DNA from 2 places in the Ketobacter nezhaii genome. Region 2 is predicted to be linked to the other one. Evidence: riboswitches for the same ligand, from Rfam matches in the RefSeq annotation. Region 2 holds a riboswitch; the other holds the start of a gene.
The links. A riboswitch is a leader RNA that binds a small molecule or an ion and turns the genes downstream of it on or off. The one in region 2 is predicted to bind cobalamin.

Region 1: it holds a riboswitch for cobalamin, as region 2 does, so the genes downstream of both, cobO (cob(I)yrinic acid a,c-diamide adenosyltransferase) here and FT643_RS15890 (cobyrinate a,c-diamide synthase) in region 2, are expected to answer to the same signal.

The regions. Positions count from the first base shown of each region.
Region 1 covers NZ_VRKW01000002.1:334,008-338,195, reverse strand. Annotated here, with positions in the region: gene FT643_RS05415 (SMP-30/gluconolactonase/LRE family protein) at 1-287, opposite strand, end outside; gene FT643_RS05410 (helix-turn-helix domain-containing protein) at 615-1,499, shown strand; cobalamin riboswitch at 1,712-1,887, shown strand; gene cobO (cob(I)yrinic acid a,c-diamide adenosyltransferase) at 2,007-2,618, shown strand; gene FT643_RS05400 (DUF1636 family protein) at 2,629-2,997, shown strand; gene cobW (cobalamin biosynthesis protein CobW) at 3,002-4,108, shown strand; gene cobN (cobaltochelatase subunit CobN) at 4,108-4,188, shown strand, end outside.
Region 2 covers NZ_VRKW01000009.1:23,836-28,023, forward strand. Annotated here, with positions in the region: gene ahcY (adenosylhomocysteinase) at 1-134, shown strand, start outside; gene metF (methylenetetrahydrofolate reductase [NAD(P)H]) at 138-992, shown strand; cobalamin riboswitch at 1,124-1,323, shown strand; gene FT643_RS15890 (cobyrinate a,c-diamide synthase) at 1,520-2,965, shown strand; gene FT643_RS15895 (cobalt-precorrin-5B (C(1))-methyltransferase) at 2,949-4,082, shown strand; gene FT643_RS15900 (precorrin-6A/cobalt-precorrin-6A reductase) at 4,079-4,188, shown strand, end outside.

The DNA.
Region 1 (4,188 bases), on a different contig from region 2:
CCGGTAGCCAAGGAGCTGACATACAGTTTGCCTTCAGTCGGAGTGCAGGGAACGCCCAGTTTAATACCATCGGGGTGAAACCCTTTGCTGGCAAACATCTCTGCCAGCTCTGAGTGTCCACCACTGTTCAGGTCTTCGATAACGTCCTGTAAATTCAGATAGGTTTCCTGTTCATAAGCCTGCGCTAGACAGGTGCTGAGTATAAAAATAATGAAACTTATCCACTTGATTGGGATGATATTATTAATATTGTTACCCGCATTTTTATTATTTTTGGTTTCCATCATATTGTTCCCTTTTTTTCAGCGCATAAACATAGGTAAAGGCGGACTCATTAATAGGCATATCAAGATTCGTTGCGAATCATTGCGCTAGTAGTTATGGTCCTTACTATGTCAAAATCGGGTTGTATTGTAATTGCAAAAGGCTATCGTCTTCGGGCCGTTGTTATTCGAGGTCGGGCCGAATTGCCTTAGATGGCTGAGGGAAGTTTGATTCGTTATAGAGAGCTTTTCGCTGAAATGTTGCCGCTAATTTGCTATTGCCAGTATACTCACGTATCCGATAGACACATTTACAACGCAGTCAGAAAAAGATCGCAGCAGGTTAAATCCATGGTGAACGCTCAAGCCGTTAGTATGAATATAGAAGCGTCGCTTCAGGCTCCGACGGTTAAGGCGCTTTTAATTAACTTTAATTTCTCTGAACCGATTGATGAAGTGCTGATTGATAGGCAGGCTCATTGGATCGATTTTTCTCTTACGCCCCGGCTGCATAATGCCAGAGCCTGCTATACAGACTATTGGGATCCACATCGCTTTGAAAGCCTTGGTGATATCTATTTGATTCCTGCCGGTCATGCGTTTCACGCACGGGGTGATCAGGGTGGACATAAGGCAATGATTTGTCTGCTGCCCGTTGGTCCTGAGGGTTGCTGGTTCGAAAATAAAGTGGACTGGACGGATCGTCACTTGGAAACCAGCCTCAATATCCGTAACGGCCATATACGCAGCCTGCTATTACGTTTGGGAGAAGAGGCTCAGCACCCCGGATTTGCCAGTGAAGCATTAGCAGAGTTGATAGCAGGCCAACTTACTATTGAGCTGACTCGCCACTATGCTTCGACACTTGATGATGCCAAGAATGGTGTGCTGACACCTTGGCGTCTGCGGTTGATTGACGAACGGCTCATGGATCTCACTGAAGCACCTACGTTAACCGAGCTTTCTGAGTTGTGTAAATTATCCGTGAGGCAGCTGACCCGCGCCTTTCGCGCCAGCAGAGGATGCTCGATTGGGGATTATATCGCCCAATGCCGGATTGAGAAGGCAAAGAAATACCTTGAAGGTACGCAGTGTATAAAGGAAGTTTCCTATGTGGTGGGATTCTCCACACCCGCGGCATTCAGTTACGCGTTTCGTCGCGCAACCGGAGAAACCCCTGGCGAATACCGGCAACGTGTCCGTTCGTTTAACTTTTCCTCCGTTCGGCCGGTCTAGAACCGGTTAACGGGTGCACTAATTAGGTTAAGGGTATGCCCGAATAGCCCTGAAGATATGAGCTGTTGGGGTTGGGGGTAAAGTAGCGACGGGTTATTGGTATTTATAGATGTATAAGCAAGGGGTCGGCTCGAAGCCCCGGCCCGCTCCATTGCCCAGTGCTTGCGTTGGTTGCGGCTGATTCCAAGTTGACCCTTTTCTTGGCGCTGTTATATGATGCAGGCGCTTGAGGTGCGTTTCAAAGCCGTTCTGGTTGAAACGATAATCGGGAAACAGGTGCGCAGCCAGATCGTTTCTGGGTTCACTGCAATGCCTTTACTGCCCCCGCAACAGTAGGTGAGCCGGCGTGCTCACGAGTCTGGAGACCGGCCTTTAGCGAGCATTAGGTGTTTTGTCCTGCGGTGGGCGGGTCGGCCAGCGATCTCTGAAGTCTGAGTTTTCTGTCTTCCATTCCCCACGTCCAAAGCATTTCTAGTGTTAGATTTTCATTTTAATCTGGCAAAGGCAATGGGTATGGATTCGGAGAAAAAGCAGCGCCATAACGAGCGCATGCAGCGCAAAAAAGAAGTAGTTGATGCCGGCATCGAGCGTGCTCAGGAAGAGCGCGGTATCGTATTGGTAATTACCGGAAACGGTAAGGGCAAATCCACATCCGCTTTCGGTACCCTTTATCGAGCCCTGGGCCACGGTCATAAGGTGGGTGTCGTGCAATATATAAAAGGCACGCAGGCCACCGGCGAAGTGCTTTTTCTGCAACAGCAAAATCTGCCAATTCCCTATCATGCCATGGCTACCGGTTTCACCTGGAACACCCAGGATTGGGACAAAGATAAAGCGGCGGCCGATGAAGCCTGGGCCTTTTCCAAACAGCTCCTGCAAGACGAAAGCATCAACCTGGTGGTGCTGGATGAAATTACTTATATGCTGAAGTACAACTACCTGGATACGCAGGAAGTGGTAGAGGCGATTCGTCAGCGTCCGTTTATGCAAACCGTCATTGTGACCGGCCGTGGAGCCAAGCCGGAACTGTTCGCGTTGGCGGATACCGTCAGTGAAATCCGGGATGAAAAACACGCCTATAAAGCCGGGGTGAAAGCGCAGGCGGGCATCGACTTTTAGTCGTCCGGTTATGACCACGACCTTGTTGGTTTGCGAAACCTGTGGATTCAATGATAGCGAGCCGGATGCGGTGCATTCAGGCGAGCGATTGGCACACGCATTGGAACGGGCCATAAAAGATTCAGCGCTGCCCGTGAGTCTGAAACGTTTTCGCTGCTTGATGGCGTGCAAGCGACACTGTGTGGTACAGGTGCGTAATAACCGTAAGCTGGGTTATGTGATCGGGGATTTTTTGCCGGATCAAAACGCCGTCACCGCATTATTGCAGTACTGCCAGGCCTACCAGCTATCCGATACCGGACAGGTCCCCTACCGGGACTGGCCGGAACATATTAAAGGCAAATTCATTGCCAGAATACCTGCCATTGAGGATGAATAATCAAATGAGCAAGCAGAATAAAATACCGGCAACGATTGTGACCGGATTTCTTGGTTCCGGTAAAACCACATTGTTACGTCACATTCTGGACCATGCCGATGGCCGCCGTATTGCGGTGATCGTCAATGAATTCGGCGAGTTGGGTATCGATGGGGATATCCTGAGAGGTTGCACCATCGGCTGTGATGAAGAGGGTGGCGAAAAAAGCGGTACCTTATATGAACTTGCCAATGGCTGTTTGTGTTGCACGGTGCAGGAAGAATTCTATCCGGTAATGAAGCAATTGATAGAACGCCGCGATGATATTGATCATATCCTGATTGAAACCTCCGGTCTGGCGTTACCAAAGCCGCTGGTACAGGCGTTCAATTGGCCGGAAATCAAAAATGCGTGCACGGTGGACGCCGTGATTACGGTGGTGGACGTGCCTGCTACTGCCTCCGGTCAGTTTGCGGCAAACCCGGTTGCGGTGGATGCGCAACGTAAATCCGATCCCAATCTGGACCACGAATCGCCATTGCATGAGTTGTTTGAAGATCAGTTATCGGCGGCGGATCTGGTGGTGCTGAGTAAAGCAGACCTGGCAAACAGCACTGTGTTGGCCGAAGTAGAAGCGCTGGTGCGCAAGGAAATCCCAGCGCAGGTAAAAGTGATTGCCAGCGATCATGGCAAGCTGGATTTAAATGTCCTGCTGGGATTGGGTAGCAGTACCGAGGACAATATCCATGAACGCAACAGCCATCACGATTCCCATCATGGGGAAGATGGCGAGCATGAACACGATCATGACCAGTTTGATTCCGTGGTGATTTCCTTACCGGTGGTCAATAAGGATTTGCTGATGCAGTCCCTGCATCACCTGGTGCAGGAGTTTACTATTTTTCGGGTGAAAGGGTTTGTTGCCTTGCCAGAAAAACCAATGCGATTGGTCGTGCACGGTGTTGGTAAGCGCTTTGATAGTTATTTTGACCGGCGCTGGAATCCGGACGAAGTGGCGCATACTCATCTGGTGTTAATCGGGCAAGATCTGAATCAGGAACTACTGTACGAAGAACTGAGCAAAGCGGTATTGCAGGTGAGTCACCGTGTGAACGTGGAACCTGTCGTTTAATGCATTTACTGGCGGCACAACCAGGGGGATTTATTGACGATGAGTCGATCATCACCCGCTTGGATCAGACCCCTGCGGAT
Region 2 (4,188 bases):
AGCTGGACGAAGAAGTCGCTGCAGAAATGGTGCGTGGCTTTGGCGGGGTGATTACGCGTATGACCGACACCCAGGCGGAATACATTAACATTCCGGTTGAAGGTCCTTTTAAACCAGACAGCTATAAGTACTGAACAATGAATTCACAAACGCAATATGATAAACGCTACAGCTTTGAATTCTTCCCACCAAAGACCGACGCCGGTGTGGAAAAGCTAAAGCGCGTACAACAGGAGCTGGCGGCGAAAAGCCCCAGCTTCTTCTCTGTCACTTATGGTGCCGGCGGCTCTACTCGGGATCGCACGTTTCAAACCGTAACGCAGGTGAAGCAGAATACCGGTATTAGTACTGCACCTCACTTATCTTGTGTAGGGGATAGCAAATCACAATTGGGGGAAATTCTGCAGCAATATGTCTCCAACGGGATTGAGCGTATCGTTGCCCTGCGCGGAGATTTGCCGTCAGGGATGGGAGCCTCTATTGGCGAGCTGAAATACGCCAGTGATCTGGTTGCATTTATCCGCGAACAGACAGGTGATCATTTCCATCTTGAAGTTGCTGCTTATCCGGAAATGCACCCTCAGGCAAAGAGTATGAACGCCGATCTGGACGCCTTCAGAGCCAAAGTGGAAGCCGGTGCCAATAGCGCTATCACTCAGTATTTTTTCAATATCGATGCCTATAAGTTTTTCGTGGATAGCTGCGAAAAAAGAGGACTGGATATTCCGGTGGTACCCGGCATCATGCCCATCATAAATTACGAAAACCTAGTTCGGTTTTCTCAAATGTGCGGTGCAGAAATTCCGCGCTGGATTCGGGTTCGGATGGAATCTTATTCCGGTGATCCAACTTCCGTTCTGCAGTTTGGCGAAGAGGTCATCACCAGTCTGTGCCAGTCACTACTGGGGATGGGCGCGCCCGGTTTGCATTTCTATACAATGAACCAGTCCGCACCGACCCTGGCAATTTGGGATAACCTGGATCTGAGTTAACGTCGCCCACTGCCCAGACAGATCATCGGCTATCGGAAGGCTAGATAAGAATCGCTTTCAGTTAGCTCGCACTGCAGGCAGGACGGTAGTGGTGACCTGCGGTTCGCCTATTCATCCCCCGGATAAATTGTTAGTATGTGCCGGACGCAGGTGCCCCATCCGGGGATAATCGGGAAGTATGGTTCATGATTCCATCGCTGCCCCCGCATCGGTAAACGAGATTAGTTTGTTAATCCACTGGAGTATTCACTCTGGGAAGGAACAATCGAGGATAGGTCCCGCAAGACTATCATCTCCAAGCCCGAAGACCGGCCTGCACATTCATTCAAATTCTGTACGGTGGGTACAAAGGGAAAACATTATGACCAAATTCCGTTGCTCAGCAACCGCTCAACCGGTTCATCGCGATCACGCCCCCTGGCCAATCAATTCCGCTTGCTGCCTCCTGCCAACCCGGTAGCCAATGATTTCTGCTAGCGGCCTGTGCCGGCTGGCAGAATCGACCACCCCACGAATCTGGTTAGCCTATGAAAACTGCCCGCTGCCCCGCCCTGTTCCTGACTGCACCTTCTTCCGGCCAGGGTAAAACCACGGTGACCGCCTCACTCGCACGTTTGCTTCAGCGACAGGGCAAGATTGTCCGGGTGTTCAAAACCGGCCCTGATTATCTGGACCCGCAAATCCTGCAACAAGCATCCGGGCAACCGGTTGAGCAACTGGATTTGTGGATGGCCGGTGAATCCTATTGCCAACAAATGCTGTTTGATGCCGCACAACAGGCCGATATCATTTTGGTGGAAGGGGCGATGGGCATGTTCGATGGCGACCCATCCAGTGCGGATTTGGCAGCAAAGTTTTCCATCCCATTGGCGATTGTGATGGATGTCAAGGGCATGGCGCAAACGGCGGCAGCGGTGGTTACCGGGTTAGCGAATTTTCGTTCTGATATTAACGTGGTGGGTTTGCTGGCTAACAACTGTGGATCAGACCGGCACCGGGAATTGATTGAGAACGCATTGCCCCCCCATTTACCTTTGATTGCTTCGCTAAAACGCGCGGATGACGTCACTCTACCGGAGCGCCATCTGGGATTAGTCCAGGCGAGTGAAGTTACAGAACAATTGGAGCGGTGTTTTGAGGCTGGGGCGGACTGGCTGGAAACGGCCGGTATCAATAATTTTATCAGCGCCTTACAGCCCGTTGTCTTTCAACAACCCGAGATCGAATCCACCAAACCGTCACGCTTCGAACCATTGCTTTCGCAACAGCCTTTAGCGAATAAAACCATTGCCATCGCCAAAGATGCCGCCTTCAGCTTTATTTATCAATCCAATGTGCAGATGTTGCAGGAACTGGGTGCAAACATTACCTATTTTTCGCCTCTGGCTGATCGCCAACTGCCTGCAGCCGATGCACTTTGGTTCCCGGGCGGCTATCCGGAACTGCATACACGCGCCCTTTCTGAAAATCACGCATTGCTTTCCGAGCTGAACACCTTTTTTGAGCAGGACAAACCCATTCTGGCAGAATGCGGCGGACTGCTGTATTGCCTGCAAACACTCACCGATTTGGACGGGGTTTCGTTTCCCCTGGCAGGGCTCATTACCGGACATGGTTCCATGCGTGGTAAACGCGGTTGTCAAGGTATGCAAACCGCTCAACTACCGGAGGGCGATGTGCGAGCCCATGCTCATCACCGTTCCCGCAGTCATGATACGCCCGCACCCATCGCCCACGGAAAACGACAAAAACATCCGGCCCCAGGCGAGGCGATTTATCGGCAACGTCATTTAACAGCGACCTATTTGCATTTATTTTTTCCCTCCAATCCGGATGCGATTGCCGCTTTATTTAATCCGCAATTCGCAACATCGGCTTTTACGCAGACGCAGTATGCCAAAGCTCCGGAAGCCGAAATTAACGCAAAAACAGCCAACAAAATTGCAGGTATTTCAAATGTGGCCGGAGAGTGAAGAGCGAAATCCAGGCCAGACGCTACGGACCGGTTTAACTACCGGATCCTGTGCAACGGCCTGTTGTGTAGCTGCCGCGCACAGTCTGTTGAAACAAAGCCAGCCGGCTTCCGTCACCATCACCTTGCCCAAAGGTCGTCAGGTTGAATTAAAAATTGAAAATTACCGACACCATAACCAAACGGCTATAACCCGCACGATCAAAGATGCGGGCGACGATCCCGATGCAACTCACGGCGCCACTGTCTTTGTTGAGCTGACGCTACTGACAGAGCCCGGAATTATTTTTAAGGCCGCAAAAGGCGTCGGCACCGTGACCCGGAATGGGCTGCTATTGGATGTGGGCGAACCCGCTATAAACCCGGTCCCGCGCAAAATGATGACCGATCATTTACAGTCACTGGCAGATTTCTATCAATACCCGGGTGGCTTCGAAGTGGCGGTGGGCGTCGAAGACGGCGAACAGATCGCACAAAAAACCATGAACCCGCGACTGGGTATCATCGGCGGGCTTTCTATTCTGGGTACCACCGGCATTGTGCGACCGTTTTCCTGCTCAGCCTGGATTGCCTCTATTCATCAGGGAATTGATGTGGCCAATGCCAACGGTATCACTCACATTGCAGCCACAACAGGAAACAGCAGTGAAAATGCCATTCGTGAACACTATCAATTGCCGGATGTGGCATTAATAGAAATGGGGGATTTTGCCGGTGCGGTGTTAAAACATATAAAAGCCTTACCACCGTTATCCGGCATTCAAAAACTGACTATCTGTGGCGGGTTTGGAAAAATGACCAAGTTAGCCAACGGACATTTGGATTTGAATAGCCGTGTATCTGCGATCGATTTTGAACAGATGGCGGCACTGGCTCAATCATTAGGAGCGAACGACGCCTTAGTGAAAAATATTCAGCAAGCCAACACCAGTATTGACGTGTTGAATCAGTGTAGGGATCAACGCATTGATCTGGCTGGTGCCATTTGTGAGAACGCTCGCATGGTCGCACGCCGGTATGTACCGGAGCAAATGGAACTGGAGGTCTGGGCCATAAACCGGCAAGGCCAATTTATCGGTTCAGCTCAGGCCGCCAACCATTCGGGAGCGTCATTGTGAGCCTGCTAATTTTAGGTGGCACCCGGGATGGAAAACGACTTGCAGACCGTTTGCACACTTTTTTACCAGACACCTGTCCTGTCATTTACAGTATTGCCGGTCTGGT